4 regions of the Desulfosporosinus sp. FKA genome follow, and region 1 is predicted to be linked to each of the others. Evidence: a T-box and tRNA genes for the amino acid it is inferred to sense, from the RefSeq annotation. Region 1 holds a T-box; the other regions hold tRNA genes.
The links. A T-box is a leader RNA that pairs with one kind of tRNA and senses whether it is charged. The one in region 1 lies ahead of thrS (threonine--tRNA ligase), so its partner is inferred to be a tRNA-Thr.
Positions count from the first base shown of each region.

Region 1 (5,936 bases):
ATCAGAATGAGATAAAACGAGCTTATACTGCGTACCGACGCATTTATAAAAAGAGGATGCTCGCGCATCCTCTTCACTTGGTAATTAGCCGTTAATTTGAACTTTAGCGACATTTGCAATTTCAGTAAATGCTGCTGCATCGCTAATTGCCAGTTCTGCCAGCATCTTACGGTTAACTGTTACCCCAGCCTTCTTCAAACCATTCATCAAGCGGCTGTAGGAAATACCATTCATACGTGCAGCTGCATTGATTCTGGCAATCCAAAGCTTACGGAAGTTTGCTTTGTTGTCTTTTCTATGAGCATAAGAATAGGCTAAGGATTTTAAAACTTGTTCATTCGCGGGGCGGTAAAGTTTACTTTTCCCTCCGCGATAACCCTTCGCCAATTTTAAGATCTTTTTATGTCTATGATGTTTCGTCATGCCTTTTTTAACACGGGCCATCCCAAAAACCTCCTTTTAGTGCAGCGTTATAGATAAACAATCAAGTTTTTAATTCTCTTGACATCAGATTGGTTCATAACCGCTGATTTGCGTAAATTCCGTTTTCTTTTCTGAGACTTCTTCTCCAGAATGTGACTTGTAAAGCCGTGCATACGGACAACTTTACCTGTTCCAGTTTTCTTGAAGCGCTTAGCCGCACCACGGTGAGTTTTCATTTTAGGCATTTGAGTATCCCCCTCTCGGTATTAGTCATGTTTAACAGAAGCCAAAATCATAATCATATTGCGGCCCTCAAGTTTAGGATCACGCTCTATGCTAGACTCCGCTTTACAGAATTCTGCAAGTCTGAGACAAAGGGTTCTTCCTAGTTCAGGGTGAGTGACTTCCCGCCCCCGGAACATAATCGTAACCTTCACTTTATCCCCTTCGCTTAGAAATCGCTGAGCATTACGAGCCTTGGTTTCAAAGTCATGATCCTCAATATTGGGACGCAGCTTGACTTCCTTAATTTCCATGCTCTTTTGCTTTTTACGAGCTTCCTTGTCTTTCTTCGCTTGCTCATACTTATACTTGCCATAATCCATTAGTTTGCAGACCGGCGGCTTCGCCGTCGGTGCGATCTCTACGAGATCTAAAGACTTCTCGACTGCTAGGTTCAAGGCATCTCGAACCGCCATAATTCCAAGTTGTTCTCCTTCTTCCCCAACAAGACGGACCTCCCTAACCCGGATTTCGTCATTGAGTCTTAAGTCCTTGCTAATAAGAAACCACCCCCATTAAAACTTAGCACAATAGAAAAAGACGGATGAATACCACCCGTCTTCTAAACAATCATGAGCACGTATTAAGCCCAAGCCCAGAAGATACCTTACCGACTTTAGCCGTAAGGTGAGAAGCGGATGGCTTCTACTTGACAACGAATATTTTATATCAACTCTCAAACTTTGTCAACTTTTATCCGGTTTTTAAGCCCCGATGTTCAGCTTTAGCTGAACGAGTTCACTGAGCCAGAGCTGTTAAGAGCTTCTTATTTTTTATATCATCTTGGATAAGAGTAACAAACTCATCTACAGTCATTTTCTCTCCGGCATCCCCTTGACCGTAACGACGTACAGCAACGGTATCCGACTCGGCTTCTTGATCTCCAACAACCAAGGTATAAGGAATCTTTTCAGTTTGAGCCTCACGGATTTTATAGCCAACTTTCTCTTTACGCTCATCCGTTTCAACTCTTATATCTAATTCATTGAAACGGGCAGCTAATGCTTTGGCATAGCCCTGATGCCGCTCACTGATCGGCAAAATACGAACCTGAACAGGTGCTAGCCAGGTTGGAAAAGCTCCAGCATAATGTTCAGTCAAAAGTGCTATGAACCGTTCAATACTCCCATAGATCACGCGATGAATCATAACTGGGCGATGTTTTTGTCCGTCCTCGCCGACATAAGTTAGGTCGAATTTCTCCGGCATTTGGAAATCAAGCTGTATGGTACCACACTGCCAAGTCCTATCCAGACAGTCTTTAACGTGAAAATCAATCTTCGGCCCATAAAAAGCTCCATCGCCTTCATTGATCTTGTAATCCAAGCCTCTTTCCTCCAGGGCCTCTTGAAGCGCCCGAGTTGCAGCTTCCCAATCCTCATCTGAACCCATAGAATCTTCAGGACGGGTGGACAGCTCTACATGATATTCAAAACCGAACACTTTGTAGAAGGTGTCTACTAGTTCAATAACCCCTAGAAGTTCCTCCTTAATCTGTGACGGAAGCATAAAGATGTGGGCATCATCTTGAGTGAAGTTTCTAACCCGCAGCAAACCATGGAGGGCACCCGATAGCTCATGGCGATGAACGAGTCCCAATTCTCCAACCCGCAGCGGCAAATCCCGATAACTACGCAATTTAGTTCGGTACATAATCATACCGCCCGGACAGTTCATAGGCTTAACTGCAAAATCCTGATCATCAATCTTCGTAAAATACATGTTTTCTTTATAATGATCCCAGTGACCGGATTGTTCCCAGAGAGAACGATTGAGAATAATCGGGGTCTTAATTTCTTGATAACCTCGCTTGCGATGTTCTTGTCTCCAGAAGTCCTCAAGAGCATTGCGCAAAACCATTCCTTTAGGATGGAAGAAGGGGAATCCAGGGCCTTCATCGTGAAGGCTGAAAAGGTCAAGCTCTAAGCCCAACTTACGATGATCACGGCGTTTGGCCTCTTCCAATTTGAATAGATAATCTTCAAGATCAGCTGCTTTAGCAAAGACTGTACCGTAAATACGCTGCAACATCTTATTTTTCTCATTACCACGCCAATAGGCACCTGCCAAACTCATGAGTTTAATTGCTTTAATGATTGAGGTTGATGGGATGTGGGGACCCGCACAAAGATCTGTAAAATTTCCCTGAGTATACATGGAAATAGTAGCATCTTCGGGAAGTCCTTCAATCAGTTCAACTTTATAATTTTCACCAAGTTTTTTAAAGTAGTCCAAAGCCTCAGTGCGCGATACTTCCTTACGCTGATACGTGTAGTTTTCCTTAGCCAGGCGTTTCATTTCTTTCTCGATTTTCTCGAGATCCTCAGGAGTAAACACATGCTCAGAATCGAAATCATAATAGAAGCCTTTGGCAATAGCTGGTCCTATCCCCAACTTTGTTCCGGGAAACAAATTTTCCACAGCTTGGGCCATTAGGTGAGATGTTGAATGTCGAAGAACCTCCAATCCCTCTTCGCTGTCCAGTGTGATGATCTCTACTGCCGCATTCTCCATGAGAGGATAAGAAAGATCTTTTAATTTGTCATTTACTTTTCCAGCAACAGCTGCTTTAGCTAAACCACGCGAGATAGCAGCAGCCAACTCTGCTATAGTCGTTCCTTGTTCAACCTCACGTATTGAACCATCTTTTAAAGTTACTTGAATCATTGCTATCACTCCTATAAAATTTCGATAAACGCAAAAAAGCTCTCGCCCCAACTAGGGACGAGAGCTTACTCCCGTGGTTCCACCCAACTGAAAGGATATCTCCTTCCACTCGATTACCCTTAACGCGGGAAACGACAAAGCTTACTCATTTCAGCCCTGCACTCAAGGGTGGTCTTCACCTGAACCTTTGTGAGAAATGCTTACAGCCGCGGCATTCCTTCTCTAACACTTAAGATCAGGATACTCTCCCTTTCAGCGATTTAAAGTAATTACTTTAGAAAAAGTTTATGACACTAATATACCCAAATCAATAGATTTATTATACAAAAACCATGCTCATTTGTCAAAAATCCTTACATAAAGAACAGCCGCTGCAATCACGAACTCTATCTCCAAAAACTTGCCTTATGGTCTGTAAAGTATCTTTATACCCATTATAACGAATGTGCAACGTGATCTGTCTTGGAGCTACTGCGATAAGCGAACTTACCAAGAGGTCTTCATAACCTAACTCATGTAAATTATCCAGTTGATAATCTTCCAGGTAGTCGCCGGTTATATCCTCACCGTCCTCATTATAAAGATGGAACTCACCTTTCGAAGTCATTCCTACATGCAGGCTCTCTAATTGCGGTGTCTGGGTGTCGACAAAATGTTTCAGGAGCTGAATAAATTCCAGATATTCCTTTTCCACTATGTACTCTTCGATAGCAAACTCCACAGCTTTGCTGACATCATGCTTATATTCCTGAGCGCGAAAACTTAGAAAACCTTCAAGATCGAAAATCAAAGACTGATTAAGACAACTTAAAATTTGAGTTACAAGCTTTGTCTTACGGTTTATGCGATAAGCACGATCTTGACCCAAACCTTTATTCAAATATTCCAGTGCTTTATTTAGGATCTCTTGACCCTTATCATCAATTAAATATTTATTTTTTTTCAGGATTCCCCGTACATGTTCTTTCTCCCAGTGAAGCAAGATCGTTTCCGCTAAGGCATTTGCTAAATAATATCGCTGGATTTTCTGGACCATTTCTTCATTTTCAGTCCCCGCAAGAGACGAGGCAAGAAACTTACAGTGAATTAGCCAACGCTTTCCGTGTTGCTGCTCAATAATCTGTAAAGGGAGACGTTCACGTTTACTCAATTCCCTTAAGGACTTACATATACTGTCATGGTATCTTTGCGTACCTAACTGCACGGAATGTTCCACTGGCACCCCTCCATATTAGAGTATATGACTCTAATGAAGCCATATTTCGATTGGGCCAATCTGTTAATACCTTTAAAAAATAAATATTTTCAAAAGGTAGTTTGGACATTCCATACTATTTCCAATTTATTACATTTCTATTCTCGTTTAACCGTTTCCTCAGTTTACATTACATTGAGCAATTGTCACTATCCTTCTGGGGCACTGATTTTTTACGTGGAAAAAGAGAGCGGATAGAGTCTCTATCATCGCTAAATTCTTGCTCTGCAGAATAAATCCCGTCAATTTCGTTAATATCTTCAATCAATTTTTCCATGTCGAGTTTGCGAAAAGGAGTTCTCAATTTAAACAGTATAACCGTTTTATTTTGTTCTTCTTTTTGCAGAATCATAGTGATATTTTGCGGAACAATGTTGTGAGACTCAATTACTCTGTTAATCTCTTTAACTCTGCACGTTCCATTAACAGCAACAACCTTAAGTGACGCACTATTTCTAAAAAAATAATTTTCTACTATGCGCTCTAGAGTAATAAACACCAAGAAGGTGACCAATGTAGCCGAAAAATAGAACCCGGCTCCAGTTGCCAAGCCAATGGCTGAGACAACCCATAGAGATGCTGCGGTTGTCAAACCTCTGATCGATGTCTTGTCTCGCAAGATCGTACCAGCTCCTAAGAAACCAATCCCTGAGACAACTTGCGCAGCCAAGCGAGCAGGATCTTTGTTAACTGATGTAAAATTTGTAAAGCCGTACATTGATAAAATCATAATCAACGCTGAGCCTAAGCTTACTAAAATATGAGTTCTAAATCCTGCTGAACTATCATTTCGTTCTCGTTCAAGACCGACAATTCCTCCAAAAATACAAGCCAGCAATAACCTTAAAGCAATTTCATAGTCCGTAATATGCACTGTTTTTCACATCCTTGCTGTGATTGTAATATTTATCACTTAATATCATAAATTAATGATTCAAGGGTGACACCTCATCCTATTACACTAAAACAGATTACATTAAAGTATGACTCCAAATCCTAACTCAAATCTTTTATATTCCCATCAGGGAATAGATCACATCTATTACTTTGCTATTACTTCTATTATGATTTCTCAAATCAAATATTCGTTACAATAGGTCAAATTCCTTTAATCTTATAAAATATTTTAATATTTTGATTACTAAATATTATGTAATTCTTTCGAGTAATGTAACTCCAAATACGTGAAAAGCTGTAACAAAAAAAATTTGTTACAGCTTTCTTTCTATTATCCGGAAACATTGCTTCTCCCCGAAAACTTATTTCTCTTCGCTTCCTAAAAGCTCCTTTACGTACGTAGGAAGAGCAA
Region 1 is NZ_NAHZ01000006.1:15,596-21,531, forward strand. Features, by position in the region: gene rplT (50S ribosomal protein L20) at 85-444, opposite strand; gene rpmI (50S ribosomal protein L35) at 471-668, opposite strand; gene infC (translation initiation factor IF-3) at 690-1,205, opposite strand; ribosomal protein L20 leader region at 1,232-1,362, opposite strand; gene thrS (threonine--tRNA ligase) at 1,444-3,372, opposite strand; T-box leader at 3,423-3,637, opposite strand; gene B5771_RS00465 (putative sporulation protein YtxC) at 3,716-4,588, opposite strand; gene B5771_RS00470 (MgtC/SapB family protein) at 4,758-5,501, opposite strand; gene speE (polyamine aminopropyltransferase) at 5,887-5,936, opposite strand, start outside.

Region 2 (5,936 bases), on a different contig from region 1:
TCCAAAGCCTATAATGGTATTCACTTAATTCATCAGCAGATATTTCTCCTTGATAATATTTCAGGAAAATAGGCTTAGCCTCAATTTGTGCTTCCGAAAAAGTTTTTTCTAATTCGCTTGGTTGAAAAGTATCAAAACTCAATTGTTCCATTGTTAGGTCTTGTTCGTAAACGATATGTAACAAGGTCCTATATAAACTCGCACCAGTATGGGGAATATAAAACATAGGTTTTAGGATTCCACCCCAGAGTTTGGCAATTGAGTAGGGAACTTGTCCAGAAAACAGCCAAATATCAACATCATCAACATGTGGCCGCAAATTTTCAATTAGGTCTTTCTCATTCCAATACTCGAAAAATCGGCATTCCAGATCGGGATATTCGTCTGTAACAGACTTAATGATTTTAACAGTATCATCAGCCCCCATGATTCCTAATCGGGTTTTAACGATTAATAAGACCCTCTTTCCTCAATTTTATTACAAATTAAGTATAGACTATTTTCTTATATTTTCCTAATAGGGTCCATTGGGAGAATTTCGGTGAAAGATTGATTCTTAATGCTCCCATGCTGGGAGCGACTGCACATAATAATACGTCTACTGCTAACCATAGTTACCTTACTTATCTAATAGATCCTATAATTGAAATATGATAATAGTGAGCGGCAAAGCAAAGGCGGGGGTTAAAACTTGTAAATATATGACTTACTGATAATTATTTCGGCTATAAGGAATTTGATTAAACAATTTCTTTCCCAAGCATATAGTAATCAACCCCGGCTGAACCAAAGTCTAGCATTCGTGCTTCGAACTTGTAACGCTGTGTTATCCAAAAACAATTAGAAGTAATGTTTTCTGAGTTTGTTTTTATATATACTTTTCGAATACCTTTGTTTATAGCGAGCTGCTCTATCTCCTTGACAAGGGACGCGCCTATTCCTTGTCTTCTCTCCTGCCAACGAACTCCTAGCCAGACTATCTCGGCCACACCATTAGCCCCTTCATAAGGTTCGAACTGTAATGTACCAAACCCCTGAATACCTTTGTTTACGTAAACTAATGAGATATATTTTGGCAAAGTCAGGATTTCTCGGACAACTCTCTGAGCTACTTCTTTAGATTCAGATTCACTTATCATAGTCATCAAAATATTTGTAATACCAATGTCGTCCTCCTGAGAAGCTAATCTTATGTTCATTTACTCTTACTCCCAACTACAGAAAAAACCTGCAACACAAAGAACGCCTTTCGATTTAGACGTTCTTTGCACATAATTCGTCTTTAGCGAAGGTTCGCACAATTAGAGTCCAAAATGAATGTATTGACAATAGCACTAGTATTTTCACTAAGAATGCTGATGCTATTATTTATTGAACCGATTAAGACGTTTTGTCATTGATGAACTTTCTAAATCCTTTAGCTTCATCTTCTCCATATCCAAGAGCCTCATACAATTTGTGAGCTTCCTTTCTTTGCTTTCCTGACACCAGGATAATATATCTACATCCTAACCCTTTAGCTCTATCTTCCAAATCTAATAACATTTGTTTACTTATACCATGTCCTCGATATTCCTTATCTACAATTAAGGCTTCTATTACCAAAAAGGAATTGAAATTTGACACCATAGTAAGACAGACTATGCCCATTACAGTACCAACAATTTTTCCATCCTCTTCCGCCACTATTAAAATATAATTATAATTACTTCTCATTGAGGAAAATTTTTCTATCATGTTTTTTCTATTATTTTTCGGCTCAATTAATGACTCATATAAAATAGCCACGTCATTTAAATCTTTCTCTTCCATATTGCGTATTAGCACGCTATCACCCTCCACTTTTCCATTTTATGCTTGAAATCATTCGCTATCATGGGGAATTTACCTTTATTTTACTTATCGAATACGATAACGAACATTTTGACAAGTCATATTAACCAACTTCCATGTTTTGGGGCAAATTCCTTCCCCGTATTAAACAAAGAACGCCTTTCAGTTAAGGCGTTCTTTGCGCATAATTGGTCAAATGTCAAATAATTTCAATCCACGCTCCCATGCTGGGAGCGACCCCGAAACCTTTATCAAGTTAATGGCAGCGGTTTTACCCGGATGGGTTATTTAGTGATTTTAGGTTTGTTTAGGTTAAATTTTATCTCACCTTTATCTCATCTGTCCCCAAAATGTCCCCAAAGCTAAGTTTTATGCATCAAATGTATAAAACAAAAACCCCGCAATCACTTGCGGTGTCTAAGTTCTACTGGAGCCGATGGTCGGAATCGAACCGACGACCTGCTCATTACGAGTGAGCTGCTCTACCTCTGAGCCACATCGGCAATTACGGACGAGAGTTATATTACCCTATTTTCGCCGTTTCGTCAAATATTTTTTTATAATATATTCGAGAAACTATATTCTAAAATTGTATTCGAGCTGTTTCATTTGCTTATTAACTTAGTCACTGCAATACTACCCTTATTGATGTATGCCTTTTATTCACTCCAACAATTTCTTCGCTTTTGAGTTAATTACTATTTTTTGGGAAATAATACCCTCTCAGGGGGTGTGTCATACTGGATCGTCGTGAGTTTCTAAAATTAATCGTTAAAGGAGCAATTTTAGGGAATTTTTATCAACTAATTACCCCTCACCTTTCTCGAGCAATTGCAGCAGGTGATATTAAAAAGAAGTTACCGGTTATTATGATCGAAACAGGCACATGTACGGGAGATAGTATCTCCTTCGATAATATTTGGACCCCCACGTTCTCCGATATTCTTTCAAACATTCTCGATTGGCGTTACGATTGGAGCATGAATCAGGCTCAAGGAAGTGCTGTCTACCAAGTTCTTCTAGATACCTATTCTAAACTGCCCAACGAATATATTCTAATCGTCCAGGGATCAATGATTCACAGTGATTCTGGGCATTACGACCATGTCGCCTATGAACAAGGCAAGCTCATTACGGGAATAGACCTGGTTCGCCGCATCGGCCTCAAAGCTAAGTACGTTGTAGCTATAGGCAGCTGCGCCGCCTTTGGGGGACCTGTTGCCGGTTATCCTAATCCGACTCGATCAACAGGAGTACAAGATGTCTTACCCGAGAGAAGGGTTATCAATGTCTCAGGCTGCCCCGCTCACCCGGATTGGATCATGGGGACCTTACTTCACCTGGCCTTATATGGCGAACCGGAGCTCGAAAAGTACGGACGGCCAAAGATGTTTTACGGAGAAACCATTCATAATCGCTGTCCAAGAAGATCCTATTATGACCAGGGAATCTTTGCTACAGACATTGGGCAGAAAGAATGCCTTTACCGAGTGGGATGCAAAGGGCCTGTCACCTATGCTGATTGTCCAATTCGCCGCTGGAACGATCGCTTAAATTGGCCTATAGGCTGCAATACTCCGTGTATTGGCTGTACAGAACCTGGCTATCCTGATCTTATGTCACCATTTACCGTTCACTCTCCTGACATTCCTTTACCTGGTGGAACAAAGATTGCGACCGATTCTGTTGCCCTGGGAGTATTAGGTTTTACTTCGGCAGCAATTATTGGTCATGCAGCAGCTTCCCTGTATAAGGGGAGAATTCAAAGAAATCTTCTCAAGTCGACAGTTCGGGGGAAGCATCGTTTTTCCCTCACTAAGGTTAAAACCTTCCACACCTATCGGGTCAAGAAAAACGCCAAAAAGGAGTGACCAATACTGGAAAAGAAGGTCATCTTTCCTGTAACTCGTATTCATAATCCTATGTTATTGGAAGCTTGGTTAGAAAATGGGGTAATCAAAGATGCTTACATTTCTGATACCCTCTACAGAGGATTTGAGCAAATCTTAATTGGCCGCTCCCCCATGGATATGCCCTATTACACACAACGTATCTGTGGCATTTGTTCTTCTGCTCACGCCATCACCGCCTCCTTGGCTGTGGAACAAGCATTGGGAATGCAAGTTCCGCCTAATGGTCATTTAGTCCGCAACTTGATCTTAGCCAGTGATGTCATTCAGAACCACATTCGCCACCTCTACTTATACGCCTTGCCGGATTATTTCCGCGGTCCTGACCTTGCTCCCTTTATTCCCCATTCAGAATCCGACCTACGTGTATCCAAACAAGAAAATGATTCTCTTACCGAACATTATTTTAAAGCTCTGGAAATTTCCCGAGCCGCTCATGCTGCATTTGCCGTTTTTGGAGGAAAAGCACCACACGGCCATGGAATCGTTCCTGGAGGAGCCAGCATGGAAGTAGACGCCGACAAGGTCAATCGCTATCGTGGATATATGATGGAAATCTTAAGCTTTGTCGAGAATACACTCCTGCCGGGTGTGGACTTAATTATTAAACGCTATCCTGATTACGTGGATTTGGGAGAAGGAGTAGGAAATTATATGTCGGTGGGGGGATTTCTGAATCCTGAGGGAGCAGCGCTGTTTCCCCAAGGGATCATTCTTCAGGATAAGAGAGAAAGCTTCAATCAAAGATACATTACTGAAGATGTAACCAGAGCCTGGTATAAACCTCATGGGCCGCTTCATCCCTCAGAAGAGGATACAATTCCTGATCACAGCCAACCTAAAGGATACACCTGGGTCAAATCTCCGCGCTATCGCGGCCAACCCATGGAAGTTGGTCCTTTAGCACGGGCGATCATCAATCAAGAAAAAGTCATCGGTCACGGAGCATTAGCACGGATATGGGCTCGCTCTTATGAAATCAAAAAACTTGCCGAAGCAACGTTAGGATGGCTTAATCGTCTGGAACCTGGAGCAGAGACTCTTAACCGAAAAATAGGCTCTGATTCTGGAAGCGCTGTTGGTCTCCACGAAGTTATGCGTGGAGTCTTAGGCCATTGGCTTAGCGTGAAAAAAGGACGCGTGCAGCATTATCAAATTATTACTCCTTCTGCCTTTAATTTTGGAGCCCGGGACGAATCAGGCACTCGCAGCGTAGGAGAATCCTCACTGCTTGGTTTGAAGGTTCAATCAGAAGATCTCAAAGAAGCCGGCAGGATCATCCGTTCTTTCGATCCCTGCTTTTCCTGTAGTGTTCATCTTATCGACGGTGAACGTATTCAGGCTTTACGAATTGAATGAGGACTTTACTTTGCCAGTTAAATCTCAGGGCGAGTAAAGGGTACGGTTAGTACGGTTAGGGGCATGTTTAACAGCATGAAGAAAAAAAATAATTTAAGGAAACCATTTTTCAAAGAACTTCAACAAGGAAACGTAGAGGGCGAAATTATCCTTTTCCAACCTCTATGGGTCAGGATTTTTCATTGGGGATTTGCTCTCAGTCTGACTGGAATTCTGTTAAGCGGTTTGGAATTGCATAAGCCGGCAAAATTTTTTGCAGTTTCCTATGGCGATATGTTTAAAATTCATGTAATATCAAGTTGGTTCGCGCTTGGATTTGTGGCCTTGCGCTGTGCAGATGCAATTCTCCGGCGCGATCAATCGCTTATTCCTAAATTACGTGATCTTAAACTATTTCCTAAGCTTTTAGCTTACTACCTGTTCCTGCGCACCGCTCCTCCCCCTAATCGCAAATATAACAGCGGGCAAAGTCTTGTCTATTCTTCATGGCTCCTCCTTTTCCTGATAGCAAGTCTTCTCGGCTTATCTTCCTATTGGCAAGGAGAGCATCTCATTTGGGTATGGAGATTAGTGGGCGGTTTCCAGCGTCTTAGGTGGATAAAATTTATGATCACCATTTACTTTCTGGCAACGATTCCCCTGCACATCTACCTTAGTATGACAGAGAACCTTAGTCATCTTCAGGCTATGGTTTCAGGTTATGAACGAAAACCGCCTCCTAAAAAAAGTTAGAATATTTTTCCTTGTATATTTATGATACCTTTTCGTATAAGTTTGGGTATAATGAAAGATAGAGTTATACATAGAAGGGACGATCTATTTTGGGATTGCATA
Region 2 is NZ_NAHZ01000027.1:127,332-133,267, reverse strand. Features, by position in the region: gene B5771_RS10340 (transcriptional regulator) at 1-427, opposite strand, end outside; gene B5771_RS10335 (GNAT family N-acetyltransferase) at 741-1,199, opposite strand; gene B5771_RS10330 (GNAT family N-acetyltransferase) at 1,381-1,827, opposite strand; tRNA gene B5771_RS10325 (tRNA-Thr) at 2,262-2,336, opposite strand; gene B5771_RS10320 (hydrogenase small subunit) at 2,571-3,704, shown strand; gene B5771_RS10315 (nickel-dependent hydrogenase large subunit) at 3,756-5,102, shown strand; gene B5771_RS10310 (cytochrome b/b6 domain-containing protein) at 5,178-5,834, shown strand; gene murC (UDP-N-acetylmuramate--L-alanine ligase) at 5,924-5,936, shown strand, end outside.
Region 2: it has a tRNA-Thr gene. The T-box ahead of thrS (threonine--tRNA ligase) is inferred to sense a tRNA for this amino acid. The anticodon was not compared.

Region 3 (5,936 bases), on a different contig from region 1:
ATGTTGAGTTAAATCTAAACCATTGACTTGTTCATCATCGGTTGCCCTTAGTGGCGTGAACAAAGCAACCACTTTTAAAATAACAAATGTCATAACGCCAGTAAAGGCATAAGTGACAGCTATCGCAAGCAGCTGAATGAGAACAGGATGAATTCCGCCGCCATTAAGCAAACCATTATGACCTTGGGGATTAAGACGCATATCTGCAAAAATTCCAGTAGCCAGGGTCCCCCATGTGCCTCCAATACCATGAATACCAAAAACGTCGAGAGCATCATCGTAACCTAACTTATCCTTAAGTACACTAACACCTAAATAGCAAACCCCTCCCGCGACAAATCCAATCAGCAGAGAACTCCCAGTCGATACAAATCCTGCAGCAGGCGTAATAGCAACTAAAGCCGCAATAATACCGCTGATTGCTCCAAAAACTGTAATTTGACGGCGATGGAACCATTCCAAGAGCGCCCAGCCGATCATTCCGGCTGCTCCTGCTATTTGGGTTGTGACCAATGCCAAAACAGCCAGTCCATTGGCACCCATGGCCCCTCCGGCGTTAAAACCAAACCAGCCGAACCACAATAAACCTCCCCCCAAGAGAACATTAGGCATGTTATGGGGAATATTAAACTCGTACCCAACCTTCAGCCGTTTTCCAATAATTAGGGCTGCAACCAAACCAGATACTCCCGACGCCATTTCTACGACTGTTCCGCCGGCAAAGTCCATGACGCCGAGATTCCTCATCCAACCCCCTACTCCCCAAACCCAATGGGCCAGAGGAATATAAACGAACGTACTCCAAAAGAACATGAATAAGAGAAAAGCGGGGAAACGCATTCTTTCTGCAGTAGCGCCACTGACAACCGCTGGAGTAATAATGGCAAACATTAACTGAAACATAAAGAACAATAAATGCGGGATCGAAGGTGCATAATCAGGGTTAGGGGTAAGCCCCACATTTTTTAAAGCAAACCAGTCCAAGCCTCCAATAATATGCCCATGATCAGGACCGAAGGCTAAGGAATACCCAAATACGACCCAGACAACGGTAACCAGTCCTATTGCGGCAAAACTTTGCATCATTATTGAAAGAACATTTCGTTTTCTGACCATCCCTCCATAAAACAACGCCAATCCTGGAGTCATTAAAAATACTAAGATGGTCGATAAAAAAACAAATGCGATATCCCCGGAGTTAAGAGTCATCATTTATGCCTCCTGCCTAAAATTTACTTCCCTGCATAAAAAATTAAATTAATGTGCCTGTAATGGCAAAGAGGCTCTAAAACGGCGTCACTAAGAACGCCGTTTTAGAGCCTCTTTGCTCACTTCTAACGACAAAACTGTATTACAATTATAACTTCGTTCTCTATAACTGTCTAGCTATTTTAATACTTAATATTGTATACAGGCAGCTATCTTGCCGCGGGGTCCATATTTTTATTCACTTGGTCATCAGTCTGCTAAAAAAATGATTAACCGCATCGATAATTGTCATTGCAACTGTCGCAGCCCCAATTACAAAGGTTGCCCACCACCGACGACTTTTTATTTCCTGCTCCTTATAGGCCTCAAACTCTTTTCTAGTCACATAGTTTTCGACCATAAGCAGATGTAAGCGAGCAACAGCATCTTTGACTTCTTTGACATCACCTTTTATCTCCGTAATATCTTCTTTGAGAGCCTGAATTTCAGCATCCCCCATCGCAACTCCCCCGTGCCTCGCTTTATATCCCATCGCCATCGTTCTCTTAGTTCAACTTATGCACCCCGCCCATTAAGTGTTCACAGTTTGTCCTGATCTTTTTGCTATAATTTTACTCATTAAATTACCAACGCCTTTAAGCTCTTAAATTTTTAATCTTTAAATCACACAAAGCATGGGATAACAGGGTAAAATTATGTGATTTAATTCAAATATTTTCTTAATGACAAAAACAAATTGCCGATAATTCAAAAATATATTTTTAAACTCACGTTTTAAATCTCTATTGGTAAGTCTTGGTGCTATGTCCACTAACATCTTCTTGAATAACTAGCCTTTTTACTGTAATTTAATGAGGTAATTATAATAAAAAGGAGATGAAGAGAATTGCTATCTTTAAAGAAAATTGCTATTACGACGGCTCTCATGGTTGTCGTATCCGCTGGTGTAGCACTTGCAGATAACCCGAGTTTTCTAACTGCTTTGGTTCAAAATGTAACTTCAAAAATTACCGCCTTAGTCTCTCCGAACGTTCAATCCGCTACGGGCTCTTTGAATGATACTACTAATCAATCGGAGCAGGATCTTCAGAATTATAATAATCAATATCTGCAAGATGTGACTAACACCCTTTCTCAATTCACATCGAATTATGCTGCACAGAAGCAAAACGATTTGAGAAATCAAATTCAATCCTATAAATCTCAAATGGATTCTCAAAAACAACAATTAATCCAAAACGCCGAAAATAGCATTCAACAGCAAATTGATACTCAATATAATAATAATATTAATAAGATTCTTAGCGATTTATCCAAGTAACGACAAGCGTGAGGTAAGATTCAGATTGACTCACAAATAATGAAGTTTCCCCCCATTTCTTAAAGCTGGAAATGGGATTTCTTTGTTTGCAAAAAGATCCCTTAAAACTACGAACAACTTGAAAATAATGGAATACACTAAAGATATAAGGGACAAGATGTAGCCTTTAAATAAACAAAGGAGGAAAGAAAATTGGATGAGCAAGAATTAGAGCTTTTCCAGGATATTCATGATTCAATTCGAAAATGCAGGCCCAATTGTAACTGTGTTCCATGCCCTCAAGGCGGTCTAGGATTTGTCGAAGACAGTTTGTTTATTGTTAGAAATCACAAAATAATTTGGGCAGTAATTCTGTTTAACGGGGCCATAGCCTTTAAGGAAGTCTCCCCAGAATGGATGCAACTATTTTCAGTAATTATCGTAAATTCGCCGAGTATTTTCGTTGAATTTGACAGATGTCATAAAATAGTTGAGTATACTTCCCACCAAGATAAAGTCTTACCAAAATAGTTTCTGCTGCCTCCTTGAGTGAACAACAGCCCCCCTAAGATAGAATAAGGCCATCTATACTTAGGGGGCGTTTTAAGTGAAATATATTTATCTTTTTCTTTTTATTTAGTAACATGACGTAACAAAATGGCATAAGATCTAATGCGCTTAATTAAGCCAGTCCTTGGACAGCGTCATAATTATCTTATCTCAAGTCAGCCCTCATCGACTTTGATGAGGGTCTTTTTGGCGAAAATAGTGACGTCAATGTCCTAAAGAAAAAAATTGGCAGCAGCTTGTGTTAAATCTCTGTCAAAAGTCATTGACAATCACTCTAAATCTTGATAAAATAACATTCGTCTCAATACATATGCCGATGTAGCTCAATTGGTAGAGCAGCTGATTTGTAATCAGCAGGTTACAGGTTCGAGTCCTGCCATCGGCTCCAGCTATATAGATTAAAGGCGCTTGTAATAAGCGCCTTTTTTGATGCCGTTTTTCTGAGGGCGTAGCCGATAATCTTAGAGTCTTCTATTTTGCATGCTGAACGTTGCTTTCGTTAACATTTAAGCCATGGGTAGCAAGGCTAACGATCGCCATAACAACGATATTAACAACAAGGGCAATGATACCCACATTAAGATCTTTAACCGCTTGCGGGAGCGAGGGGAAAATCGTACCAACGGTAATATTAGAAGCCGTAACAATACTAACAGTCAGAACGCCTACGAGTATACCTGCAAAGGCGCCTTGCTTAGTAACAAAGTTGTTCTTCATTAAACTAAAGATAAAGGCCGGAAATAGTTGAGTGACCAGGCTATAACCCATTAGAAGCAGAGTTACAATTGTTTTTCCGCCTTGCAAAGTGAAGTAAACTGCAACAAGAGCTATGATAGGGACTAAATATTTAGCCATTTTGGCAACTTGCTGGTCAGTCGTGGAAGGAACAAATACTTTATAGATATTTTTGGCAATTAAGGTGGCAGAAGCCATGAGAATCATTGAGCCAGGAACGATAGCAGTAAGAAGGCCTGCTGAACCAATTATCCCGACGAACCACGTAGGAAAGGCAATTTTAGAAAGCCTTAAAAGTGACAGATCTCCATTTTTGAGACCGGGAACTTGTAAAACAGCGACAAACCCCACAAAAAAGACAAAAAGCAAGACTAATTGATATAGAGGTAAGAATATCGCATTTTTACGAAACTCCTTCTCGCTTTTGGCTGAATAGATAGCTGCAAAGAAATGAGGCCACATGTAAAAGCCCAAAGCCGTTAAGAGAACTGTTGAGATAAACCAAGATACACTTAGTCCTTTAGAAGGTAAAGCTAAAAATCCCGGTTTTGCTTTATCAATGGCCATAAACATCGATTGGAATCCACCGTAATAATGGTAAGGAAGATAAATCCCCATAAAAAGAACGAGCAGAAGAATCATGGAGTCCTTAACGACTGCGGTCCAAGCCGAGCCATGAATACCTGAAACCATAACATAAATGGTAACGACGATAACTCCAATCCAAATGGCTAGGGTAGGAGAAACAGATCCATAAGAGGCTTCCGAGACAATGTTTCCCAGACCTGTAAGCTGAAGGACTAAATACGGAACGAGAGCAATAACTCCTACTAATGAGACTAGAACACCCAGCGCAGGGCTTTTATATTTCGTAACAAAAAAGTCTGATTGGGACATCAAATTGTGATCTTTGGCATATTTCCAAACTGCTGGCAGCATCCAATAGGAAATAACATAGGCCAAAGTACCATAACACAAGATGTAGAATGTAGGACCTCCTTTGCCATAGGCCCATCCGCTGCCGCCAAGAAAGGTAAAGGTTGTATAAATTTCTCCAGCCATAAGAATAAAGATAATCATGGCACCGAAACCGCGTCCTCCCACAGTCCATTGTTCCAGATCCATTTGTTTTCCTTTCTTGGCTCGTATACCTAAATATAGGGAGAAGAGCAGAAAGGCGAAAATTATTAATAAGGCTGAGTTCATTATTTATCACCTCCGTGATTAATTGGATCAAGTTTATAAATGAGTCCCATAATAATAGAGGTTACCACTACAGATAAGACAATCCAAAAAAGGATAAACGGCATGCCTAAGACATAAGGAGTTACTCTATTTACAAAAGGCATACTGCAAAGCATGAAAATAAACGGTATTATTGCCAACCAGCGAAAATTCATAATAGTGCCCCCCTAAACTTTTAATAATTTAAATGCTGCATTAGTAAAGAGTTTTACCCCCATCACCAAGATATCTTCATCGATAGTAAAACGCGGATGATGGTGCGGATAAGTTATTCCTTTTTCCGCATTACCGGCGCCAATAAAAATAAAGCTGCCGGGAACTTCATGCTGATATGCTGAAAAATCTTCTGCTATCATAGTTGGACGCACAGTTTCGAGGACTTGATCACCCAAAACTTCTCGGATTGTTTCCTCCATAATGCGAGTAAGGCCTACATCATTAATGACAGGTTGGTAACCCTTCACAAGTTTAAATTCATACTCAGCTCCATGAGCTTCAGTTACTCCTTTAACAACTTGCTCCATTAAACGTGGGACCAAGTCACGGTTTTCAAGCGATAGCGTCCGAATAGTACCTACGATTTCTGCACTATCGGGAATTACATTATCCGTGGTTCCCGCAACAAATTTCCCAATTGAGATAACTGCACTATCCAGCGGATCAATATTACGGGCAACAATATGTTGGAGATTGGTCACTACCTGTGCTCCAATAACTATTGAATCAACCGATGTATGAGGAGCACCTGCGTGACCTCCTTTTCCCTTAATAGTTATATGAAATGTATCGGGGGCGGCCATCATAGGACCATAAGCTATCCCGATTTTGCCCGCTTCCAGCTGTGACCAAACATGTGCTCCGATGACTTGGTCTACAC
Region 3 is NZ_NAHZ01000027.1:134,859-140,794, reverse strand. Features, by position in the region: gene B5771_RS10380 (ammonium transporter) at 1-1,209, opposite strand, end outside; gene B5771_RS10375 (hypothetical protein) at 1,448-1,708, opposite strand; gene B5771_RS10370 (hypothetical protein) at 2,096-2,530, shown strand; gene B5771_RS10365 (hypothetical protein) at 2,723-3,040, shown strand; tRNA gene B5771_RS10360 (tRNA-Thr) at 3,392-3,467, shown strand; gene B5771_RS10355 (sodium:solute symporter) at 3,551-5,020, opposite strand; gene B5771_RS10350 (DUF3311 domain-containing protein) at 5,020-5,214, opposite strand; gene B5771_RS10345 (M20 family metallopeptidase) at 5,227-5,936, opposite strand, start outside.
Region 3: it has a tRNA-Thr gene. The T-box ahead of thrS (threonine--tRNA ligase) is inferred to sense a tRNA for this amino acid. The anticodon was not compared.

Region 4 (5,936 bases), on a different contig from region 1:
CTTATATTCTCTAAACTATTTAACTTCGACAGTTGCGCCAGCTTCAGTTAATTTAGTTTTTACAGCTTCAGCTTCGTCTTTAGCGACCTTTTCTTTAATAGGTTTCGGAGCATTATCTACGAGATCTTTAGCTTCTTTTAAGCCCAAACCAGTTACTTCGCGAACAACTTTAATAACATTGATCTTCGATGCACCGCAGTTGGTGAGGATAACATCAAATTCAGTTTTTTCTTCAGCTGCTTCACCAGCAGGTGCTGCCGCTCCGCCAACAGCTGCTACAGCTACAGGAGCTGCAGCACTGACACCGAATTCGGTTTCAAAAGCTTTAACGAGTTCAGAGAGTTCGAGGACAGTTAAACCTTTAACTGCTTCGAGAATTTCATTAACTTTAGACATATTATATTTCCTCCTTAAACTATGAAACATTTTATGTTTCTGTCATTAATATTATTGAGCTTCTTTAAGCTTACGCACTTCTTCGAGAGCGTAACCCATTTTGCGAATAGGCCCTTGAAGAACATTGGCCATACCTGCCAAAGGAGCTTGCATACCGCGCAGAACCATGGCCAGCAGTACTTCCCGCGACGGCAGATCGGCAAGATTTTTAACGCCGTCAGGTCCGATAACTTTGCCCTCTAAAACTCCAGCTTTAATGGCAAAGCTCTTAAGCTTATTTGCTTTGGCAAAGTCCAATAAGATTTTAGCAGGAGCAACAGGATCTTTGCTGAAAGCAAGCGCTGTTGGTCCTTCTAAATAGGACTCAAGTCCTTCGACACCTACTTCTTGAGCCGCTCGACGTACAAGGGTGTTTTTCAACACCTTATACTCCACGCCAGCTTGACGAAGCTGTGCCCGTAATTGGGTCACCTGAGCTACTGTTAGCCCGCGGTAATCAGCTAAAACAACCCCTGAAGATTGTTGAAACTTCTCTTTAATCTCTGAGACAACCTGGCTTTTTTCCTCGATATTAGGCATTCTGTGTACCTCCTTCCTATAGGGCAACTCAGCAAAAAACCTCCGCAGCTGCAGAGGTTAAGAATGCCAAGTATATCTTTCGGCACGTGTTCCAACCTCGGCAGGAAATTAAGCCTAACGGCACCTGCTATCTACAGCGGATATTTAATTCCTGATAAGTGTACCCTCATTGTAGAATACTGTCAAGAGAACTTTAGAGAGCCTTAACCGGATTGATTCTTACGCCAGGGCCCATAGTCGAACTAACCGTTATGCTGCGGATATATTGACCTTTAGCAGCAGCAGGTTTTGCTTTAGCGATGGTTTCCCCTAACGTACGATAGTTCTCTAACAGCTGCTCTGCACTGAAAGATGCTTTGCCAATGGGAGCATGGATAATTCCAGCCTTTTCGGCACGATATTCAATCTTACCAGCTTTGATTTCCTTGATGGCACGAGTTACATCCGGGGTAACGGTTCCTGTCTTAGGGTTCGGCATTAAGCCTTTAGGTCCAAGTACACGGCCTAATCGTCCGACCATTCCCATCATATCCGGAGTAGCTACTACAACATCAAATCCGAACCAGCCTTGATCGATCTTCGCGATCATGTCTTCAGCGCCCACAAAATCTGCGCCTGCAGCTTCTGCCTCTTTCGCTTTATCTCCCTTGGCGAAAACCAAAACAGAACGAGTTTTTCCTGTTCCATTAGGCAGCACAAGAGCACCGCGAATTTGTTGGTCTGCATGACGAGTGTCAATTCCTAATTTAAAAGCAACTTCGATCGTCTCATCGAATTTTGCTTTGGCATTAGCCTTCACGAGCGTTAATGCTTCAAGGGGTTCGAAATATCCTGTGCGATCAAAGGTCTTTACGGCCTCTTGATATCTTTTTCCAACCTTAGCCATTCTTTTACCTCCTTGTGGTTATGCGGGCTAAACCCTCCCACAATTCATCTTAGCCTTCAACAACATCAATGCCCATGCTTCGGGCTGTACCTTCAACCATCCGCATTGCTGCCTCTATACTTGCTGCATTCAGATCTTTCATCTTAATATCCGCAATTTCGCGAACTTTGGATTTCGGGATCGTGGCAACCTTCTTGCGATTGGGTTCAGATGAACCGGAATTAATATTGGTCATCTTTTTAAGCAGAACAGAAGCAGGCGGAGTCTTGGTAATAAAGGTAAAGGAGCGATCTTCATAGACCGTAATTTCCACCGGAATAATAAGCCCAGCTTGATCCTTTGTGCGCTCATTGTACTCTTTACAGAAGGCCATAATATTGACCCCATGTTGACCAAGAGCCGGACCAACCGGAGGTGCCGGTGTAGCTTTACCTGCAGTGATTGCTAATTTGACCATACCAATTACTTTCTTTGCCATAGTTTAACACCTCCTTGATAGAATAATCCCTATTTTAGTCGAGTTTTTGAACCTGTCCGAAATCTAATTCCACAGGCGTCTCTCTTCCAAACATCGATACTTCCACACGCAACTTGCCCTTATCGGGGAGTATTTCTCGGACCACTCCTACAAAGTCTTTAAACGGCCCAGCTATAACCTGGACAGTTTGATTAACCTCGAAATCAATTTTAGCACGCAGATCATCCATCCCCATTTGCTGGAGAATCTGAACAACTTCTTGCTCAAGGAGCGGAATCGGTTTAGTTCCCGTACCCACAAAACCTGTTACCCCCGGCGTATTGCGAACAACATACCAAGAGTCATCGGTCATTTCCATTTCAACAAGAACATATCCCGGATAAACCTTACGCTTCGTTACTTTTTCCTTCCCATTTTTGAACTCAACCTCGTCTTCCATGGGAACAAGAACGCGAAAGATCTTCTCCTCCATATTCATGGATTCTACGCGTTTTTCGAGATTCATTTTAACTTTATTTTCATAACCCGAGTACGTATGAATTACGAACCAGTCTTTAGCCATTTCTCAGGGACCTCCTCAGACACTGCCGCAGAAACTCGCAGTTTAGGGCACTAGCTTGGTTAAGGCAATACTTAAACCGCCGTCCACAGCCCACATGAGAACAGAAACAATCCCCACCGCGACAAATACTACACCCGTATAGGCAAGCAATTGCTTACGGCTTGGCCAGTGAACTTTTTTTAATTCACTCAGAACTCCGCGAAAGTAGTCTTTCGTCTTATCCGCTTGCTTCTGAGTATTAGCTGGTTTTTTTAACGCGCCCATCGCTTCACATCCTTAAACGACATCGGTGTCCTCGACATTGTGACAACGCTTCCTGGCGTACAGTTTAAAACGTCACAAAAAAATTATTTGGTTTCTTTATGGAGAGTATGGCTTTTGCAGAACTTACAATACTTTTGGACTTCTAAACGATCAGGATTATTCTTCTTATTCTTCATCGTAGCATAGTTACGGTGCTTGCAATCCGTACACGCTAAAATAATGCCCACACGCACTCACGAACACCTCCCAGACAACAGTAGGACGCTGCATTTATTCCATTACTCAAGTACTGTATCACAAGATAATTACCCTGTCAAGAAAATACGGGATGAAGCAACATGGTCAGCGTACTTTGTGGATAAAACAAAAGACAGCAATGCTGCCTTTTAACTTCAAAATAAATGGAGCCAACGATGGGACTCGAACCCGCAACCTGCTGATTACAAATCAGCTGCTCTACCAATTGAGCTACGTTGGCATTTTGTTAGTACCTCTCTTGTTGAGGGGCACTCATATAATCTAGCACTTTTTATAAAAAAATGCAAGCATTTTCTTTCCAGGAATTTATGTAAAATCACCCATCCCGACGTTCAAGATAACGTTCAAGTTTCCTCTTCACTCTCTGCAACGCGTTATCGATTGATTTCACATGTCTTTTCAAGTCAACAGCAATTTCCTGGTAGGACTTCCCTTCCAAGTAAGACATCAGTACCTTCCATTCTAAGGAACTGAGAATCTCACCCATCTTTTCCTCAATGTCATCGAATTCCTCACGGCTGATGATCAGTTCCTCCGGATCCGTAATACGAGTCCCAGAGATAACATCAAGCAGCGTCCGATCAGAATCTTCGTCATATATCGGCTTATTGAGTGAGACATACGAGTTAAGGGGAATGTGTTTCTGCCTTGTAGCTGTTTTAATAGCAGTAATAATCTGGCGGGTTATACATAACTCCGCAAATGCCCTGAACGATGAGAGCTTATCGCCGCGAAAGTCTCTTATGGCCTTATAGAGTCCAATCATTCCTTCTTGAATAATATCTTCGCGGTCCGCACCTATGAGAAAATAGGAACGAGCCTTTGCCCGAACGAAGTTCTTATATTTGTTGATTAGATACTCTAGTGCTGTAGCGTCGCCTTCCTTGGCAAGCTCAACCATCTCTTCATCTACGATAATGTCGATGATTTCGCACTCTGGTAGTTCTGGTTGGGCTTGAAAAGTCAAGTTGATCCCCCCTACAATGTCGTCATGAAGAAGACGCAATCTCGCCTAGCCCTTGTCCACGGGAACATTCTCATTATACCCGACCCCTAAGAAAAGCGTCAAGGCGAAGTTTTGGTTGTTCTGTCGCATAGGCGTCATTTGAGACCTGATATTCAAAGTCCGAAGTTCAATATTGGGTGAAAGCGACTCTTTTAGAAGTATCATAACCAGTGACGCCCAATCTTTCAAGTCTAATTTTTATCCAATCGTACTTTCTTCGATGGGAGACTCCGCCCCCCACTGAAGTTTCGATGTTCAGCTTTAGCTTAACAATTTCACATTCCTACAACGTCTCTGGTTTATTGCTTCATAGATCTTTGTCTCAAGACCTCATAGAGCATCACGGATCCTGCGACACTGGCGTTAAGCGAAGTTACTCTGCCTTTCATAGGCAAACTGACAATCTCGTCGCAATTCTCCCTTAAGAGACGGCTGATCCCCTTGCCTTCACTGCCAATGACGATAACTCGCGGGCCTGTGAGATCTGCTGTAAATACATGACCTCCTCCGGCTTCCGCTCCGGACACCCAGCAGCCTCTCTTTTTTAAATCCTTAATGGTTTGGACTAAATTACTTACACGAGCGACCAGAACATACTCAACTGCTCCGGCCGATGTTTTAGCAACAGTTCCAGTCAAAGAAACACTGCGGCGTTTCGGAATAATAACTCCATGGGCCCCCACAGCATCAGCGGTTCTCAGCAAGGCCCCCAGATTATGCGGATCTTCAATTTCGTCCAGCATCAAGATAAAGGGATCTTCCTGCCGTTCTTCAGCCAGTGCCAAAATGTCCTCAACTTCGGCATATTCTCTTGCCGCAATATAAGCCAAAATACCTTGATGACTTTCCTTCTGCACTAAGCGGTCAAGAACCTGTCGTTTTACAAACTGGTAGGGAATGTTCCGTTCCTGCAGGAGAGAAAGGATTTCATGATTCCTCTCGCTCGTATTCTCCGAAACCATAAGTACTTTATTGACAGGTTTACCGCTCCTCAGCAGTTCAATAACCGGATTTTTACCATAAACGATTTCATCGTTCAACTTGTTCACGTCTTCTTTCCTTTAAGGGTTTGTAATCTTCCGCAGCTATAAGCGCCCTGATGACACACTCCCTGAGTCACACAGGTTGGCCCCGCCTCGCTGAAAAGGTTTGGAGCTGCGACCCGTACCAGTTCCAGCATTTTCTCTGCCAGAGCGCGAATTTCCCATTGTGCCCTCATGCAGGTTCGATGTTCAAAGAAATTTAATAACGAGCGAGCGTTAAAGGTCGCCATTAAAGAGGTGGTACAGGCGTTGGGCAGAACAAAACGAGCATCTTCTGCAGGCACCATAGCCTGAAGGGCTAGATATTCTTCTTGAAGGTTTGTCATAACCTTTGCAAAACGCTCCATAGCCTCAGGGCTGCGCTGAATGCTGGGGGGAACGACATATTCGAAACCATTCTCTTTGACATAACGCTGAGAGCGCTGAGAATAACTAGCGATTCTATGACGCACTAATTGATGGGA
Region 4 is NZ_NAHZ01000027.1:69,305-75,240, reverse strand. Features, by position in the region: gene rplL (50S ribosomal protein L7/L12) at 16-396, opposite strand; gene rplJ (50S ribosomal protein L10) at 448-975, opposite strand; ribosomal protein L10 leader region at 1,000-1,130, opposite strand; gene rplA (50S ribosomal protein L1) at 1,169-1,861, opposite strand; gene rplK (50S ribosomal protein L11) at 1,911-2,339, opposite strand; gene nusG (transcription termination/antitermination protein NusG) at 2,374-2,901, opposite strand; gene secE (preprotein translocase subunit SecE) at 2,944-3,165, opposite strand; gene rpmG (50S ribosomal protein L33) at 3,249-3,398, opposite strand; tRNA gene B5771_RS09980 (tRNA-Thr) at 3,568-3,643, opposite strand; gene sigH (RNA polymerase sporulation sigma factor SigH) at 3,740-4,390, opposite strand; gene rlmB (23S rRNA (guanosine(2251)-2'-O)-methyltransferase RlmB) at 4,729-5,478, opposite strand; gene thyX (FAD-dependent thymidylate synthase) at 5,475-5,936, opposite strand, start outside.
Region 4: it has a tRNA-Thr gene. The T-box ahead of thrS (threonine--tRNA ligase) is inferred to sense a tRNA for this amino acid. The anticodon was not compared.